Regions from separate parts of the Streptomyces sp. NBC_01255 genome, predicted to be linked through region 1. Evidence: riboswitches for the same ligand, from Rfam matches in the RefSeq annotation. Region 1 holds a riboswitch; each other region holds the start of a gene.

What was found. Region 1 has a riboswitch for cyclic di-AMP ahead of OG357_RS09775 (M23 family metallopeptidase). Riboswitches for the same ligand answer to the same signal wherever they lie in the genome.
Region 2: it holds a riboswitch for cyclic di-AMP, as region 1 does, so the genes downstream of both, OG357_RS23710 (transglycosylase family protein) here and OG357_RS09775 (M23 family metallopeptidase) in region 1, are expected to answer to the same signal.
Region 3: it holds a riboswitch for cyclic di-AMP, as region 1 does, so the genes downstream of both, OG357_RS01000 (LysM peptidoglycan-binding domain-containing protein) here and OG357_RS09775 (M23 family metallopeptidase) in region 1, are expected to answer to the same signal.

The regions. Positions count from the first base shown of each region.
Region 1 covers NZ_CP108474.1:2,251,833-2,257,841, forward strand. The annotation lists gene OG357_RS09770 (GntR family transcriptional regulator) at 1-571, opposite strand, end outside; gene OG357_RS09775 (M23 family metallopeptidase) at 767-1,549, opposite strand; cyclic di-AMP (ydaO/yuaA leader) riboswitch at 1,562-1,725, opposite strand; gene OG357_RS09780 (M16 family metallopeptidase) at 1,927-3,294, opposite strand; gene OG357_RS09785 (M16 family metallopeptidase) at 3,321-4,673, opposite strand; gene OG357_RS09790 (DNA gyrase/topoisomerase IV subunit A) at 4,855-6,009, shown strand, end outside.
Region 2 covers NZ_CP108474.1:5,216,246-5,222,254, forward strand. The annotation lists gene OG357_RS23690 (hypothetical protein) at 1-105, shown strand, start outside; gene OG357_RS23695 (globin domain-containing protein) at 115-1,326, opposite strand; gene OG357_RS23700 (cytochrome P450 family protein) at 1,379-2,704, shown strand; gene OG357_RS23705 (transglycosylase family protein) at 2,889-3,974, shown strand; cyclic di-AMP (ydaO/yuaA leader) riboswitch at 4,229-4,402, shown strand; gene OG357_RS23710 (transglycosylase family protein) at 4,406-5,149, shown strand; gene eno (phosphopyruvate hydratase) at 5,507-6,009, shown strand, end outside.
Region 3 covers NZ_CP108474.1:240,015-246,023, forward strand. The annotation lists gene OG357_RS00990 (phosphocholine-specific phospholipase C) at 1-60, shown strand, start outside; gene OG357_RS00995 (DUF6197 family protein) at 121-738, opposite strand; cyclic di-AMP (ydaO/yuaA leader) riboswitch at 1,137-1,290, shown strand; gene OG357_RS01000 (LysM peptidoglycan-binding domain-containing protein) at 1,296-2,201, shown strand; gene OG357_RS01005 (alpha/beta family hydrolase) at 2,185-3,480, opposite strand; gene OG357_RS01010 (hypothetical protein) at 3,583-4,179, opposite strand; gene OG357_RS01015 (alpha/beta fold hydrolase) at 4,321-5,085, opposite strand; gene OG357_RS01020 (SpoIIE family protein phosphatase) at 5,281-6,009, shown strand, end outside.

The DNA of each region.
Region 1 (6,009 bases):
GCGCCCTGGCCCTCTCGGCGTCGCCGCGCGCGACGGCGTCCACGATGGCGCCGTGCTCGGACCAGGCCTCCACGGGGTGGGCGGGCTGGTCGACCGCGTACATCCAGGCGATCTTGTGGCGTAGCTGGGTGAGCAGCGCGGTCAGGGCCGGACTGCCGGAGGCCTGCGCCAGCGTCTCGTGGAACCAGCCCCCGAGCGAGCGCAGATCCTCGCCCTGGCCGCGCCTGGCCCGCTCCTGCCCCAGCCTGACCAGGCCGCGCAGGACCTTCAGATGCGCCTCGGTACGCCGCTGCGCGGCGCGGGCGGCGCCCAGCGGTTCGAGCAGGGCCCGCATGTCGAGCAGATCGGCCGCCTCCTGCTCGGTGGGCTCGGCGACATGGGCGCCGGCGTGGCGGCGGGTGACGACGAAGCCCTCGGACTCCAGGGTGCGCAGGGCCTCACGGACCGGGACACGGGAGACCCCGTAGCGGCGCGCGAGCTGCTCCTCGGTCAGCCGCCCGCCCCGCTCGAAGACACCGGAGACGATGTCGTCCCGGATCGCCGTGCATACCGATTGCGCGGGTACGCGCATGTCCGACCTCCGCCTTGGTCCGCGAGAGACAATTCGAGCGACGCCTGTTCTGCGTCCCTTCTGCGTCTGTTCCGCGACTCTATTGCAGCAGGCCGGAATTTCCGATGCCCCCGTGGAATCCAGCGATATGTTTCGGTCAGCGAAAAGCCCCGGCTCAGTACGAGCCGGGGCTTTTGCGACGCGATCCGCGTGGTGTCAGAGGCTGACGCCGCGAGCGCGGAGGTAGGAGATGGGGTTCAGGTCCGAGCCGTAGTCGGAGCCCGTCCGCGCCTCGAAGTGGAGGTGCGGGCCGGTCGAGTTGCCCGACGAGCCCGAGATGCCTATCTGCTGGCCCGGCTCGACGGTCTGGCCGACGTAGACCCCGATGGACGAGAGGTGACCGTACTGGGTGTACGTGCCGTCGTTCATCTGGATCACGATGTTGTTGCCGTACGCGCCGCCCCAGCCGGCCTCGACGACGGTGCCGGAGCCGACGGAGACGACCGAGCTGCCGTAGGAGGCGTGGAAGTCGATGCCGGAGTGGCTGCCGGAGGACCAGAGCGAGCCGCCGGTCTTGTAGCCGGTGGTGACGTACGAGCCGGCCACGGGGAGCTGGAAGGAGGCGAGGCGGCGGCGCTCGGCCTCGCGGGCGGCGCGCTCGCGCTCCTCGCGGACCTCCTTGGCGCGGGCCTCGGCCTTGCGCTTCGCCTCGGCGCGGGCCTCGGCCTGGGCCTTCGCCTTGACGATGGCCTCGAAGGCCTCCTGCTCCTGGGCGGCGGCCTGGGCGTCGATCCGGTCCGCGAGGGAGTCCTCGGTGATCACCTGCGTGAGGCCGGTGTCCTCGGGGGAGCGGTTGTCCGTGTCGGTGGCGAGCGCCGGGGAGGCGAAGCCTCCGATGACGCCGGTGGTGGCGAGCGTCGCCACGCCGGCGATGCCCACGCTGCGGCGCGCCATCCGGCTCGGACCACGATGCTTCCCGGTGGCACGGGTGAACGCCATGTAGGGGCTGATCCTTTCCTTCCTTCTCGCCTACCGGGTTAGCTGACGGGTTCGGAGCAGGAAGGTCTCCTACGAGCCCCTCCGTACGTGACGAAGGCGCCCGATTCACCCCAGGGACTGTGTGGGTCCCCGGCTCCCCAGGCTCGCGCCTGACGGGGACTCGGCGATGACTGTCCGTTGCCGCGAATGCGGCACGTGCAACTGACGAACAGCCGCACCGACGCTATGGGATCGTCTGTCAATCACCAAACAGACACGCCCGTTTGTAAGACATGCCACAGGGCAGACAGCCACTCTTGCCCTCAATTCGGGCAAAGCGGAAGGCCTCGACGAAATCATGACGTCGAGGCCTTCCGTCGCCGGGTCGGCGCGTGCGATCAGCCGGTCACCACGGTGACTTCGCCGATGCCGAGTGCGCGCACCGGCTCCGCGATCTGTGCCGCGTCGCCCACGAGCACGGTCACGAGCCGGTCCACGGGGAAGGCGTTGACGACGGCCGCGGTCGCCTCGACCGTGCCCGTCTCGGCCAGCCGCGCGTACAACTGGGCCTGGTAGTCGTCCGGGAGGTGCTGCTCGACCTGGTCGGCGAGCGTCCCGGCGACCGAGGCGGCCGTCTCGTACTTGAGCGGTGCCACGCCCACCAGGTTCTGCACGGCCGTCTCGCGCTCGGCGTCGGTGAGACCCTCGGCGGCGAGGGTCCGCAGCACCTTCCACAGGTCGTCAAGTGCGGGGCCGGTGTTCGGGGTGTCGATCGAGCCGCTGATGGCGAGCATCGAGGCGCCGTTCCCCTCGGCGTCGGAGCGGAGCACCTGCCCGAAGGCCCGCACGCCGTACGTGTAGCCCTTCTCCTCGCGCAGGACCCGGTCGAGCCGCGAGGTCAGCGTCCCACCGAGGCAGTACGTGCCCAGGGCCTGGGCCGCCCAGACATTGTCGTGCCGGTCGGCGCCGATCCGGCCGATCAGCAACTGGGTCTGGACCGCGCCGGGGCGGTCGACGATGACGACCCGTCCGGTGTCGTCGGCGGTGATCGGCGGCATCGGGAGCGGCTCGGCCGACTCGCCGGTCCAGGCGCCCAGGGTCTCGGCGAGGACCTTGTCCAGGTCGACGCCGGTCAGGTCGCCGACGACCACGGCGGTGGCCGTGGCGGGCCGGACGTACGCCTCGTAGAAGGCGCGGACCGCGGCGGCGTCGATGGCCTCGACGGTCTCCTCGGTGCCCTGACGCGGCCGGGACATCCGGACCTCGGCCGGGAAGAGCTCCTTGGAGAGCTGCTTGGCGGCGCGGCGGGCCGGGTTGGCCGTCTCGTGCGGGATCTCGTCGAGGCGGTTGCGCACGAGGCGCTCGATCTCGGTGTCCAGGAAGGCCGGCGCGATCAGCGCTTCGGAGAGCAGCCCGAGTGCCTTGGGCAGCCGGGAGACGGGCACCTCGAGGGAGACCCGTACGCCCGGGTGGTCCGCGTGCGCGTCGAGCGTGGCGCCGCAGCGCTCCAGCTCGGCCGCGAACTCCTCGGCGTCGCGCTGGTCCGTGCCCTCGGAGAGCGCGCGGGCCATGATCGTGGCGACGCCGTCGAGCCCGGCCGGCTCGGCGTCCAGCGGGGCCGGCAGGAAGAGCTCCACGGCCACGACCTGCTGGCCGGGGCGGTGGCTGGTCAGCAGGGTCAGGCCGTTGGCCAGGGAGCCGCGGTCCGGGGCCGGGAACGCCCAGGGCCTGGCGACGCCCGGCTCGGGCTGCGGGTGGAAGTCCATGCTCGTCAAAGACACGGCAGCGTCGGTCACTGGTCCGCTCCCTCTTCCTCGTCGCTGTCGCTCTCGCTCTGTTCGGTGGCCACCGGCTCGTAGACGAGCACCGCGCGGTTGTCGGGGCGCAGCTTGGCCTTCGCGGCCGCCTGCACCTCCTCGGCGGTGATGTCGAGGACCCGGTCGACGGCCGTGAGGGCGAGCTGCGGGTCGCCGAACAGCACGGCGAACCGGCACAGTTCGTCGGCGCGGCCCGCGACGGTGCCGAGCCGGTCGAGCCACTCGCGCTCCAACTGGGCCTGCGCGCGCTCCATCTCCTCGGGCGTCGGGCCCTCGGCGGCGAAGCGGGCGAGCTCCTCGTCGACGGCGGCCTCGATCTGCGGGACCTCGACACCGCCGGAGGTCTTGACGTCCAGCCAGCCCAGCGAGGGCGCCCCGGCGAGCCGCAGCAGGCCGAAACCGGCGGCGACGGCCGTCCGGTCCCGGCGGACCAGGCGGTTGTGCAGCCGGGAGGACTCGCCACCGCCGAGGACCGTCAGGGCCAGGTCGGCGGCGTCGCACTCGCGCGTGCCGTCGTGCGGCAGCCGGTAGGCGGCCATCAGCGCGCGCGCCGGGACCTCCTCGACGAGGACCACACGCTGCTCGGAGCCCATGACGTCGGGCAGCGAGCCGTCGCGCGGGGGCCGCTTGCCGTCGTGGGAGGGGATGGAGCCGAAGTACTTCTCGACCCAGGCGAGGGTCTCCGCCGGGTCGATGTCGCCGACGACCGACAGCACCGCGTTGTTCGGCGCGTAGTACGTGCGGAAGAAGTTCCGCGCGTCCTCCAGCGTGGCGGCGTCCAGGTCCGCCATGGAGCCGATCGGCGTGTGGTGGTACGGGTGGCCCTCCGGGTAGGCCAGCGCGGTCAGCTTCTCGAAGGCCGTGCCGTACGGCACGTTGTCGTACCGCTGGCGGCGCTCGTTCTTGACGACGTCCCGCTGGTTCTCCATGGACTCGTCGTCCAGGGCCGCGAGCAGCGAGCCCATGCGGTCGGCCTCCAGCCAGAGCGCGAGCTCCACCTGGTGGGTGGGCATGGTCTCGAAGTAGTTGGTGCGCTCGAAGCTCGTCGTGCCGTTGAGCGAGCCGCCCGCACCCTGCACCAGCTCGAAGTGCCCGTTCCCGTGGACCTGCTTCGAGCCCTGGAACATCAGGTGCTCGAAGAGGTGGGCGAGGCCCGTGCGGCCCTCGACCTCGTGACGCGAACCGACGTCGTACCAGAGGCAGACCGCGGCGACCGGGGTCAGGTGGTCCTCCGAGAGCACCACGCGCAGGCCGTTCGCCAACCGGTGCTCGGTCGCTGTCAGGCCGCCGGAGCCGGCCTCGGCCGTGGCCGTGTGACCCATGGGCATGTACGTCCCTTCGATCGCGATGTGAAAAAGTCCTGCCACTGTATGCAAGCGCGCCGACACCTCGCGAAGTTCCCGCCCCTTCCGGATGTCCCTCTTCCGGGTCGCGGTCGGCGTTGTCGGTGGCACAGTCCACAATGGTCCGCGTCAGATCAACCTTGTTGGTGAAGGAGCCGCAGCCGCGATGGCCCGCCGCAGCACGAAGACACCGCCGCCGGACGACGCGTACGAGGAGAGGATCCTCGACATCGACGTCGTCGACGAGATGCAGGGCTCCTTCCTCGAGTACGCGTACTCGGTGATCTACTCGCGCGCTCTCCCCGACGCCCGCGACGGCATGAAGCCCGTCCAGCGCCGCATCGTCTACCAGATGGGCGAGATGGGGCTCCGGCCCGATCGCGGGTTCGTGAAGTGCGCCCGTGTCGTCGGCGAGGTGATGGGCAAGCTCCACCCGCACGGCGACGCGTCGATCTACGACGCCATGGTCCGCATGGCACAGCCCTTCTCCATGCGGCTGCCCCTCGTCGACGGTCACGGCAACTTCGGCTCCCTCGGCAACGACGACCCGCCCGCCGCCATGCGGTACACGGAGTCGCGGATGGCGCCGGCCGCGCTGCTGATGACCGATTCCATCGACGAGGACACGGTCGACTTCACGCCGAACTACGACGGCCAGGAGCAGGAGCCGGTGGCACTGCCCGCCGCCTATCCGAACCTGCTGGTCAACGGCGCGTCGGGGATCGCGGTCGGCATGGCGACCAACATGCCGCCGCACAACCTCGGCGAGGTGATCGCGGCGGCCCGCCACCTGATCCGCCACCCGGGCGCCGACCTCGAGACGCTGATGCGCTTCGTGCCCGGCCCCGACCTGCCGACCGGCGGCCGGATCGTCGGCCTGTCCGGCATCAAGGACGCGTACGAGAACGGCCGCGGCACGTTCAAGATCCGCGCCACGGCCACCGTGGACAACGTGACGGCACGCCGCAAGGGCATCGTCGTGACCGAGCTGCCCTTCACGGTCGGCCCCGAGAAGGTCATCTCCAAGATCAAGGACCTCGTCGGCTCCAAGAAGCTCCAGGGCATCGCGGACGTCAAGGACCTCACCGACCGCAGCCACGGCCTGCGTCTGGTCATCGAGATCAAGAACGGCTTCGTGCCGGAGGCGGTCCTGGAGCAGCTCTACAAACTGACGCCGATGGAGGAGTCCTTCGGCATCAACAACGTGGCGCTGGTGGACGGTCAGCCGCTGACGCTCGGCCTGAAGGAGCTCCTGGAGGTCTACCTCGACCACCGCTTCGAGGTCGTCCGCCGCCGCTCCGAGTTCCGCCGGACCAAGAAG
Region 2 (6,009 bases), 3.0 Mb from region 1:
CTCTGCGCACTGTTCGCGCTGTGGGCCGTCACGGGGCTGGTACGGGTGGCCGTGTGGCGCCTGCGCAGGCGCGCCCGCGTCGTCGCCCGCTTCCGCCGGGCCTGAACCCCCGGCTCAGGACTCGCGCGGGGCGCGGGCCTCGGGGTCGTGCCAGTGGAGTGGGGGCGGGCCGAGGAGGCGTTCGGCGGCGGTGCTCGGGCGGGTCGAGAAACGGCCGATCGCCGGCAGCGTGTCGTGGTGGATCCGGTCCGGGTCGGTGCCGAGCTCCGTCAGGACCTCGGTGACCTCCGTCAGGAAGCCGGGCGGCCCGGCGAGGTAGACCTCGTGCGCGGGCCACTGCTCGCAGGCCTGGAGCGCGTGGACGAGGCGTTCGGTCGCCTGGTCGCGCCGGCGGCCGGGGGCCGCGGTGATGTAGGTGACGTTCAGTCCGGGGAGACGTTCCTTCAGGGACTCCGCGTCGGGGCGCCCGTACAGATGGTCCTTCGCGCGGGCCACGACGAACAGCCGGCCCTCAAGGCCCGGCTCCGTCTCGGTGGCCTCCTCCAGGAGGGCCCGCACCGGCGCCCAGCCCGTACCCGCGCATATATACGTGCGGAGTCCGCCCGAAGACGTCCGTGCCGTGAGGCCGCCGCCGGCGGCGCTGAGCCGCAGGACCTCGCCGGGACCGGTCTCGCCGACGAGCGCCGTGCTCATCGCGCCGCCGGGGATCCGGCTCACATGGAGGTCGAGCGTGCCGTCGTCGCGGGGCGCGTTCGCGACGGAGTAGGTGCGCCAGACGCGCGGGACGCGCAGCGAGCTGACGCTGACGTACTGGCCGGGTACATAGGGGAAGGGCTGCCGGGGCCGCAGGGTCAGGACGGCCAGGCTGTCGCCGTACCGCTCGTGGCGGACGACGTCCGCGTCCCACCAGGCGGGCTCGCCGGCCCCGGCGGCCTCGTCGGCGCCCGCCTGCATCAGCTCGACCACGAGCCCGTACGCCTCGGTCCAGGCCTTCTCCGCCTCGATGGTCCACGCGGAGCCGGCGGCGTGCGCGAAGGCGCCGATCAGGCTCTCGCCGACGGCGGCGTACAGCGCGGGCGAGGCGAGGAACTTGCGGTGGTCGCGGCCCAGGTGCCCCAGATAGGCGGCGAGGGCGGGATCCTCCAGGTGGGTCACCACATGCGTCAGCGCGGCGAAGAGCCGGTCCCGCTGCGGGACCATGTCCTCGGGGAAGAGCTCGCGCACTCCCGGGTTGTTCCAGAAGAGGTGCGAGTAGAAGAAGGTGACGGCGTGCTCGGCCCGTCTCTCGACGATCGCGAACGTGCTTCTGATCAGCTGGGGATCCACTGACATGAATCTAGGGCACATCCGGCACCTCATGATCACAGGTTCTCCATACATGTGCCCCGCCTGCCCGCCGGCTGTGCCCTGCCTGCGCCCCGCCGGTGACCCGGGGGCCTCCCTGTACGGTCGGGGAGTGAGTACCAGCCCCGCCCCCGAGCTCTTCACCTGGGAGTTCGCCAGCGATCCCTATCCCGCCTACGCCTGGCTGCGGGAGCACGCGCCCGTGCACCGCACCAGACTGCCCAGCGGGGTCGAGGCCTGGCTCGTCACCCGGTACGCGGACGCCCGGCAGGCCCTCGCCGACCAGAGGCTCTCCAAGAACCCGGCGCACCATGACGAGTCCCCGCACGCGAAGGGGAAGACGGGCATCCCGGGCGAGCGCAAGGCCGAGCTGATGACGCATCTGCTCAACATCGACCCGCCGGACCACACCCGGCTGCGGCGGCTCGTGTCGAAGGCCTTCACGCCGCGCCGGGTCGCGGAGTTCGCGCCGCGCGTGCAGGAGCTGACCGACCGGCTCATGGACGACTTCGTGGAGAAGGGGAGCGCCGACCTCATCCACGAGTTCGCGTTCCCGCTCCCCATCTACGCGATCTGCGACCTGCTCGGCGTGCCCCCGGAGGACCAGGACGACTTCCGGGACTGGGCCGGGATGATGATCCGGCACGGCGGCGGGCCGCGCGGCGGGGTCGCCCGGTCGGTGAAGAAGATGCGCGGCTACCTCGCGGAGCTGATCCACCGCAAGCGCGAGGAGCCCGGCGAGGACCTCATCTCGGGGCTCATCAGGGCCTCCGACCACGGCGAGCACCTCACCGAGAACGAGGCCGCCGCCATGGCCTTCATCATCCTCTTCGCCGGCTTCGAGACGACCGTGAACCTCATCGGCAACGGCGTCTACCAGTTGCTCCGCCATCCCGAGCAGCGCGAGCGGCTCCAGGCCTCGGTCGCGGCGGGGGAGACGGGGCTCCTGGAGACGGGCGTCGAGGAGCTGCTGCGGTACGACGGGCCGGTGGAGATGGCGACCTGGCGGTACGCGACGCAGGCACTGACCGTCGGCGGGCAGGAGATCCCGGCGGGCGACCCGGTGCTCGTGGTCCTCGCCGCCGCCAACCGGGACCCGGAGCGGTTCGCGGAGCCGGACACGCTGGACCTCTCCCGGCGCGACAACCAGCACCTCGGGTACGGGCACGGCATCCACTACTGCCTGGGGGCGCCGCTCGCCCGCCTGGAAGGACAGGCCGCGCTGGCCACGCTCCTGACGCGCCTGCCCGACCTGCGACTTGCGGCCGATCCCGCCGAACTGCGGTGGCGCGGCGGGCTCATCATGCGGGGATTGCGCACGCTTCCGGTTGATTTCACCCCTTCCGTACGCCTCCTGTGAGTTGACGGACCGTCAGAAATGTGATCTTCACGTGATCGGGGGTCCATCGACTTGTGACGAGCGTTCGAATGCCGCTACGTTTCCCGGCAGTCTCAGCCGTCACGCGAAAGGCCTCCCTATGCGCTCCGGGAACGGACGACACCGTCGCCCCCGTCAGGCCCCCGCCATCGTCGTCGCCGCGGGAGTGACCGGATCCGCTCTGGCGCTGCCGCTGCTCGCCAGTGGCTCCGCCTCCGCCGCCGACGCGGCGACCTGGGACCGGGTCGCCGAGTGCGAGTCCGGTGGCCAGTGGAGTGCCAACTTCGGCAACGGCATGTACGGCGGCCTCCAGTTCACCCAGGACAGCTGGGAGCGGAACGGCGGCCTCGCCTACGCGCCCAGCCCCGACCTGGCCAGCCGCGCCCAGCAGATCGCGATCGCCGACACGGCGCTCGCCGGTGGCAGCAATGACTGGGCCACCTGCGCGCCCATCGCCGGTCTGGCGAACGACGGCAAGGTCACCGGGGTCAACCCGGGCCCCGCCGCTGCCACGAAGGCGCCCACGGGGCCCGTGGCGGAATCGAACCGGACCGCGGGCGTCCCGGTCACCCCGTCGGAGACCGCCGCTGCCGAGAAGGCCACCGCCGCGGAGAGGGCCGCCAAGGCCACCGCGACCACCGAGGCCGCCGAGTCGCCCCGTACCGCGTCGAAGGCCCCCGCCGCGCCCGCCACCCCTGTCAGCCCCACCGCGCCGGTCAGCCCGACCGCGCCGGCGACGGCGGCCACGCCGACCGCCCCGGGCACGGCGACCACGCCGGCCACGCCGGTCGGCCCGACCGCGCCGGGCACCTCGACCACCACCCCGGCAGCGCCCGACGCGTCCCTGACGCCCGTATCGCCCGAGACGCCGAAGGGTGACGCCTCGTCGGCCACGCCCGGCACCGGCAAGCACCGGGGCGACGCAGCTCCGGAGGAAACCGGCAAGACGGACACTCCTGCCGAATCCGGAAAGCATGCTTCATCGACGGACAAGCTGGCGGAAAGCCCCGCCGGCACGCCCGTCGCTGACGAGGTGAAGAATTCGGACACAACGGACAGTCAGGGCGCTTCGGGCGCGTACACCGTGCGGCCCGGTGACAACCTGTCCGAGATTGCACAGGAGAACGAACTCCCCGGCGGCTGGAACGCCCTCTACGACGCCAACCGCGGGACCGTGGGCATCGATCCGGACCTCATCGTCCCTGGTCAGAGCCTCGACCTGACGATCGGTTCGGAAGCGAAGGCCGAGTAGTTCGGGAGCTTATGTCCGGTTCTGGGCAAGTGAGACATGGGTCTCTTCGCCTCAACTGGCGTGTCCCGTCCGCGAACTTTGCTCCCGTCACCTCCCACCTGCGCAAACGCCCCCCACCGGAGGGCAAGTAGGGGCGATATTTCCGCAATACGCCTCTTTGAACTTCCGGTGGGTCTGTGTCTACGGTCGTAACCGCTCGCCACCGCGGGCCCCGTCGACCGAAACGCCGAATCCTGCCGTCGGCCGATGGGAACGTCGCGTAAGCGCCGTAGGCAGGAGCGGGGGACCCAAGGTAAGTGCCGACCCCGGCCGTTGAGACAGACGGCCGACGATCGGCTAGGGGTTAAGTCGCGTGCTAGGACACGCGGCCGGACAACTCATTGGTCCGAACCCGACAGCTCACCTCGTAGGCGTCGGTGAGGAGAATCTCCATGCTGTTTTCCGGCAAGGGCAAACACCGTCGTCCCTCCAAGGCCACCCAGGTCGCCACGCTCGTCGGCGTCACCGGTGTCGCCGTCGCCGCCCCGCTGATGACCGCGGGCACCGCCTCGGCCGCCACGTCCTCCGAGTGGGACCGCGTCGCCCAGTGCGAGTCCGGCGGCAACTGGTCGATCAACACCGGCAACGGGTACTACGGCGGCCTGCAGTTCTCCGCCTCCACCTGGGCCGCGTACGGCGGCACCGCCTACGCCTCGACCGCCAACCAGGCGTCGAAGTCCCAGCAGATCACCATCGCCGAGAAGGTCCTCGCGGGCCAGGGCAAGGGTGCCTGGCCGTCCTGTGGCGTGGGCCTCTCCGGCGCCTCGTACGACGGCGGCTCCGCCGAGAGCGCGCCGCAGCAGGCCGCGCCGAAGCAGGAGACCCAGCAGCAGTCGCAGCCGCAGCGCTCGACCGAGCAGCCGACCACCCGCAGCGAGCAGCGCCAGGCCCCGAAGCAGGCCACGCAGCAGCAGGCCGCCCCGAAGGCCGCCACCAAGAAGACGGTCACCACCCCGACCGGCAAGGTGGTCAAGAAGGGTGACGGCGAGTACAAGGTCGTCGCCGGCGACACCCTCAGCAAGATCGCCGAGGCGCACGGCGTCAAGGGCGGCTGGGCCGAGCTCTTCGAGCTGAACAAGGACGTCGTCGAGAACGCCGACCTCATCTACGTGGGCCAGCAGCTCCACCTCAAGTGAGCCCGGCGGCTCGGGTGAGTCCGGCGGCTCGCCCGACCCCTCCTATGACCCTCCCGCGGTGACCACCCCGGTCCGGCGCACTCTCCCCCGTGCGCGCCGGACCGGGGTTCCGTGTGTCCGGGGTCCGTATGTCAGGGGTCCGTACGTCAGGTTTCCCGGGTTCGGGACGACTTGACGGTTACCGCCCAGTAGATCTGGGGCCCTTCGTCCCGAGATGCATGCCCTTGGGTCCTTTTTCGTCCCAGGGGGCGGGCGCAGGGCCGGCCGGAGCCCCGGAGCCGGTTAGGCTCTTGTCGCAAGGCCAAGCGACCCTGCACCGGCCATGCGTCACATCCAGCGTCACATCCCAAAAAGGAGATGCTCGTGCCGTCCATCGACGTCGTCGTAGCCCGGGAAATCCTGGACTCCCGAGGCAACCCCACGGTCGAGGTCGAGGTCGGCCTCGACGACGGCAGCACCGGTCGTGCTGCTGTTCCGTCCGGTGCCTCCACCGGTGCGTTCGAGGCCATCGAGCTTCGCGACGGTGACCCGAACCGCTACCTCGGCAAGGGTGTCGAGAAGGCCGTCCTCGCCGTCATCGAGCAGATCGGCCCGGAGCTCGTCGGGTACGACGCCACCGAGCAGCGCCTGATCGACCAGGCGATGTTCGACCTCGACGCCACCGAGAACAAGGGCTCGCTCGGCGCCAACGCCATCCTCGGCGTCTCCCTCGCCGTCGCGCACGCCGCGTCCGAGGCCTCGGACCTCCCGCTCTTCCGCTACCTCGGCGGCCCGAACGCGCACCTGCTGCCCGTTCCGATGATGAACATCCTCAACGGTGGGTCGCACGCCGACTCCAACGTGGACATCCAGGAGTTCAT
Region 3 (6,009 bases), 2.0 Mb from region 1:
ACCTGGTCACGCCGGTACACCGGCCACATCGAGACCGGAGCCCCGAGCGTCACCGGCTGAACCCGCGCACGCCGGCCGGTCGCACCGGCCGGTGTCACCGGCAGGGCTCACCGACAGGACTCACCGGCCGGCGTGCGCGGCGCGGCGGATCGTCGCGTCGAGGAGGCCCACCGCGTCGGCGGCCGTACGGCCGGGGGCCCGGTTCCACGGACCGATCAGCTCGCCCCATCCCTGCGACCGGAGCTCGGTCATGATCCAGGCGGCCGCCTCGTTCATGGTGTCCGCGCTGCCGTAGCCGAGGCGGTGGGCTGCGAGGAGCGCGCCGCAGACACAGCGCGCTCCCCGCGCGTCGCGCAGCTTGTACGGCGCGTTCTGCCAGCCCCACTCCGTGAGCACCAGCCGCGCGTAGCCGAGGTGGACCGAGGGGCGCAGCTCGGGACGGCCGATCCGGCGCCAGGCGTGCAGTCGGTCCGGGAGTACGGCTCCGATGCGGCCGGGGAGCGTCTCGACGGGGGCCGACGGCGGGAGCGCGTCGAGCGCGTCGGCCACGAGCCGGTCCACGGACACGGTGAGGAGGGCCCGCCAGTCCGCGGGCTCGGGCGTCCGCTCCGGCGCGGGGGCCGGCCGAGCGGGGGCGGTCCAGTCGGTGACGATCCGCTGCCAGGTGGCGCTCTCGAAGAGAGCGGCCGCCTCGCGGTCGAGGGTGTCCGGGCTGATCGGGGCGATGGAGGTCGGCATCCGGGTGGCTCCTGGGTCGGGTACCTCCATCCTTCAAGAAGAATGTCTAGTTTGCGACTTTTGCCCGCACTGGGCGTGCCCCACTCGCACCAGCGCGGGCGAACAGCCCACCTCGGCCAATTTCCGCCCATTTACTCACCAACGGAATTACATCGCATATTCGGACATTACTCTCCTGGTGACGCGGTTCACTTTCTCTCGCCCTCGTCAGGGACCCGTACACCCGCAGCCCGTACCGCACACGGAAGTTCACCGCCTCCCGAGCCCGGTCGATCTTGAATTCCCTGAATTCGGAGATCCAATTCCGGGAGCCGGCGATCAGATCCTCTTGTTATCCGGCGCAATGCTGGCCTACGGTCACCCCCATTCGAGCGGAACGCCTAATCCTGCCGCCGCCCGAAAACACCTCCCTTTCACCCGACGGCAGGAGCGGGGGACCCACGAATTCGCCGGTCCGGAATCCGGAACGGCTCGGGGTGCAGCCGCGTGTGCGCGGCCGGACATCTCCCGTCCGAACCCGACAGCTCACCCCGCAGGCGCCGGAGAGGACATCCGTCATGCCTGCACACGGTAAGCACCGCCGCCCCCGTCGCCGCACCGTCTCCCGCGGCCTCGCGCTCGCCGGCACGGGCGGCGCCGCCCTGGCCCTGCCGCTGGTCGTCCCCGCCACGGCCGGCGCCGAGACCGTTTCGGCCGCACCGAAGATCGCCGCGCAGCCCTTCGCCGCGCATTCCTTCGCGGCCCAGCCCGCCGCTCCGGCTGCCGCTCCCTCGGCCCCCGCCGCCGCGCGCACGTACACCGTGGTGAGTGGTGACTCGCTTTCCCTGATCGCCCAGAAGAAGGGAATTCAGGGCGGCTGGAAGTCGATTTACCGGGCCAACAAGTCCGCCGTGGGTGACAATCCGTCACTCATTCACCCCGGTCTCGAACTGACGATTCGTCGGGATTCCGCGAAGCCCGCCACGAAGCCCGCCCCGGTATCCGCGACCGCGCAGAAGAAGAGCTCCACGACCACGGAGCGGGCGAGCCGCTCCGAGCGCCGTGCCGCGGCCCCGGCCGCCGCCTCGGGTGCCTCCGCCGCGCAGGCGGCGCCCGCCGCCGCGCCCGCCGTCAAGGCCGCCCCGGCCGCCGCCACCCAGTACGCCGACAACCTCGACGGCTGGATCCGGCAGTCGCTGGACATCATGGCCCAGCGCGGCATCCCCGGTTCGTACGACGGAATCCTCCGCAACGTGATGCGCGAGTCCTCCGGCAACCCCCGGGCCATCAACCTCTGGGACTCGAACGCCGTGGCCGGCACCCCCTCGAAGGGTCTGCTCCAGGTCATCCAGCCGACCTTCGACGCCTACCACGTCCCGGGCACGTCCACGGACCTGTTCGACCCGGTCGCCAACATCACGGCCGCCTGCAACTACGCGGCCGACCGCTACGGCTCCATCGACAACGTCAACGGGGCCTACTGAGCCGGAACCACTCGGCGAACCAGTCCGTGGCGAGCTCCGCCACCTCCTCCAGGGCGCCCGGCTCCTCGAAGAGGTGGGTGGCCCCGGGGACGACGGTCAGCCGGTTCTCGCAGCGCAGCAAGGCCTGAGCGCGTCTGTTGAGGTCCAGCACGAGCGCGTCCCGGCCGCCCACCACCAGGAGGGTCGGGGCGCGCACCCGGCCCAGGTGCTCGCCCGCCAGGTCGGGCCGGCCGCCGCGTGAGACGACGGCGGCGACGCCGGAACCGGGATCGGCCGCCGCCCACAGCGCGGCGGCCGCGCCCGTGCTCGCCCCGAAGTAGCCGAGCGGCAGCTCGCCGCCCTCGGGGTGCCCGGCCAGCCACTCCGTGGCGCTCGCCAGCCGTCCGGCGAGCAGCGGGGTGTCGAAGACGTGTGCCCGGTCGGTCGCCTCGGCCTCGGTGAGCAGGTCGAAGAGCAGCGTCCCGAGACCTGCCCGGTTCAGGGCCGCCGCGACCGCGCGGTTCCGCGGACTGTGCCGGCTGCTGCCGCTTCCGTGGGCGAAGAGGACGATGCCGGTCGCGCCGTCGGGGACGGCGAGCCGTCCGGCGAGGGTGGCGCCGGTCGCCGGGATCCGGACGTCCGTGTCCCGGACGACGGGGTCGCGCGCGGCCCGGCTGCGGGCGAGGCAGTCGAGCACCTCCGCGTCGGACGTCTGCGAGAAGTCGCGGTAGAACTGGCCGATCGCGTAGAAGAAGTCGGGCTCGCGGACGCTGACGGTCTCGTCGGCCTCGCCGCCGAGGCGGGCGGTCCAGCCGGGCGGCGCGACCGGGACCGCGAGGACGATCCGCGCGGCACCCTTGGCCCGGACCACCCGGCAGGCGGCCAGCGCCGTCGCGCCCGTGGCGAGCCCGTCGTCGACGATGACGACCGTCCTGCCGTCGAGCGGCACGGGCGGGCGGCTGCCCCGGTAACGGTGCGTGCGCTCTTCGAGCTCGACGTGCTCACGCTCCTCCACGGCCGCGAGGTCCCGCTCGCCCACGCCGGTCTCGCGCAGCACCTGGTCGTTGAGGACGCGTACGCCGCCTTCCCCCAGGGCGCCCATCGCGAGCTCCGGCTGGTACGGCACCCCCAGTTTGCGCACGAGACAGATGTCGAGGGGCGCGTCGAGCGCGTCGGCGACCTGCGCGGCCACCGGTACTCCGCCGCGCGGGAGGCCCAGGACCACGACGTCCTGGCCCTTGAGGTGGTCGAGACGGGCGGCCAGCTGCCGGCCCGCGTCGGTGCGATCGCTGAAGTCCATGGTCCGCCGCCCTTCCGCACGCGGCCCGGGCGCCGGGAGGAACGGTGTGTCCCGTCCCCTGCCCGTCTCTCCAGGGTAGACGGGTCGCCCCCGCGGGACAGGTCAGCGGGACTGCAGGGCGTCGAGGGCGACGGCCTGGGCTATCGCGAGCCGCCGGTCGAGCTCCGGGTCGGCTATGTCCACGACGTACCGGTCGCGCACTCCGAAACGCTTCTCGACGGACATGACGGGCCGTCCGGCCTCGGCGAAGTCGAAGTGGTACGGCACGACGAAGGGGAGCAGCTCCGTGAAGGGGAGGAACTCCCAGCCGCGCCGCAGGATCCCCACGGTCCGGTTCCGCTCCTGTCCGGTGGTCTCCTGGGCCTCCCCTTCCCGGTTCAGGTGCCAGGTGCTGCGCAGCAGGGACGCACCGAAGTCCTTGCGGAAGCCGCCCAGCCGTGTGCCGGAGGCGCCGTGGACGTCGTAGGTCGCACCGAGGTCGATGACCTGCCGGGCCCGGAAGGTGAAGAGGACCTGGCGCTGGGACTCGTCGGTGTAGAAGGTGACGTGCTCCTTGAGGGCCATCCGCTTCTGGTGGGCGAAGGCGACCAGTTCGGCCTCCTCGCCGTCCGGGCCCATGGTGTGCACCAGATAGCGGTTGGCCATCAGGGTGACCTTCTGCCGCACCAGGAAGCGGTGCTGCGACTGTGCGAGGCCCATCGGTTGTGCTCCTGCCGGTCCTGGACGGTCCGTCGGAGACCGTCCCGTGGGGGTGTGAGCACGATGATCCGATGCGGCGCCGGCCCACCGCTGTCCTCGAAAGTCGTCGGTCCCGACGACCTTCGGATACGGAAGGTCCCGTCAGGCGGCGAGAAAGGCCTCGATGGCCTCGGCGAGGGCCTGCGGTGTCTCCTCGGGGGCGTAATGGCCCGCGTCCTTGAGCACGTGGAGGCGCGCGTTCGGGTACCAGCGCAGCCAGGTGGCCTCCATCGCCTCCGTACCGAGCGCGGGATCGTGGGCGCCGACGACGAGGAGGACGGGGGTGGGGTTGTCGCGGACGCGCTCGTGGAAGTCGGGGCCGGACCAGGAGTCCAGATAGGCCCGGAAGGCCGTCGCCGAGGAGCGGCTGACGGAACGCTCGACGAGGGCGCTCAGCCAGGCGTCGTCGTACCGGCCGCCGGTGGTGTTGTCGATGATCGCGCGCCGGTTCGCCGGGGCGTCGGCGGCGCCGGCGAACAAGTCCCAGGTCTCTCCGTCGAGCGGGAATCCCGCGGCGGAGACGGGTGAGATGCCGATGAGGGAGCGGACACGGTCGGGCGCGTCGAGAAGCATCAGCTGGGCCGCCTTGCCGCCCATCGAGTGTCCGATGACGGAGAACGAGTCCCAGCCGAGGTCGTCGGCGACGGCGAGGGCGTCGGCGGCGGTCTCCTCCATCGTGAAGGCGCCGTCGATGCCGCGGGCCTCGCCGTAGCCCCGGCAGTCGACGAAGGCGTACGTGCCGGCGGCCTCGTCGAGATGGGCGCGCAGCGGGGCGAAACTGGTGCGGTCGCCGAACCAGTTGTGGAGGACGAGGGCCCGGCCGGGGCCTTCGCCTTGAACGTCGTACGGAAGAACCCGGCCCGTCATCGTGCCCCCTGGCAGCGAGGTGGCGGCGCCGCGCGTCGATGGCGGCACCGGTGGTGGTCGACGACCGAGTGTGACGGTGCGGGCGCGTGCGGTCAACAAGGCCGGGCGGGGGCACACCATGTTCCGGTCGCTCGGGCGGCGTCTCGAGCCGTGCCCGGGATGCGGGGGCTTTCATGACAGGGGCATCCTGGCTGTGTGACCTCGCACGGCACGTCCGGCCCCGGCCCGGCGGGCGGTACCGGGCGCCCGTCCGGGACCGGGGCTGCCGACGGGCCCGCTTCGGGTGCGCTGACGCGGGTGCTCGCGGAGGCGGCGCTGCGGACCGTCGAGGCGGTCGGCGGGTACGCGGGCGGGGTGTACCTGCGGTCGGAGACGCCGGGTCTGCTCCGGCTCTCGGTCCTCGTGGGGCTACCGGGGCCGCTGTTCCGCCCGTGGTGGCGGATGCATACGAACCGGCCGTTCCCGGTGGCGGAGGTCCACCGCTCGGGGCAGGCCGTCCATCTCGCCGACGTCGACGACGCGATGCGGCGGTTCCCCCAACTGGTCGCGAGTCTGCCGTTCCCCTTCGCCTCGCTGTACGCGCCCGTCGTCGCGGGCCGCGAGCGGTTCGGGGTGCTCGTGGTGCTGCGGGCGCCGAGACCGGGCGAGGGCGTGAGCGCGCGCGACCGCGCCCGCATGACCAGCGACGCGCTCCGGCTCGGCGAGTCGCTGACCGCCCTCACGGCTCACGGGACCGCGGCCGAGTGGACCGGCGACCCCGTGTGCGTACAGCTGTCCTCCGCTTCCGCGCCGCCCGTGCGCTTCGGTTCCTTCGACTGGGACCTGGACACGGGCACGGTCACCATGGACGGCGGGCTGCGGGAGATCCTCGGGGCCGGGGTGACCTCGCCCTGCTCGATCGAGGTGCTCACCTCCCGGCTGGAC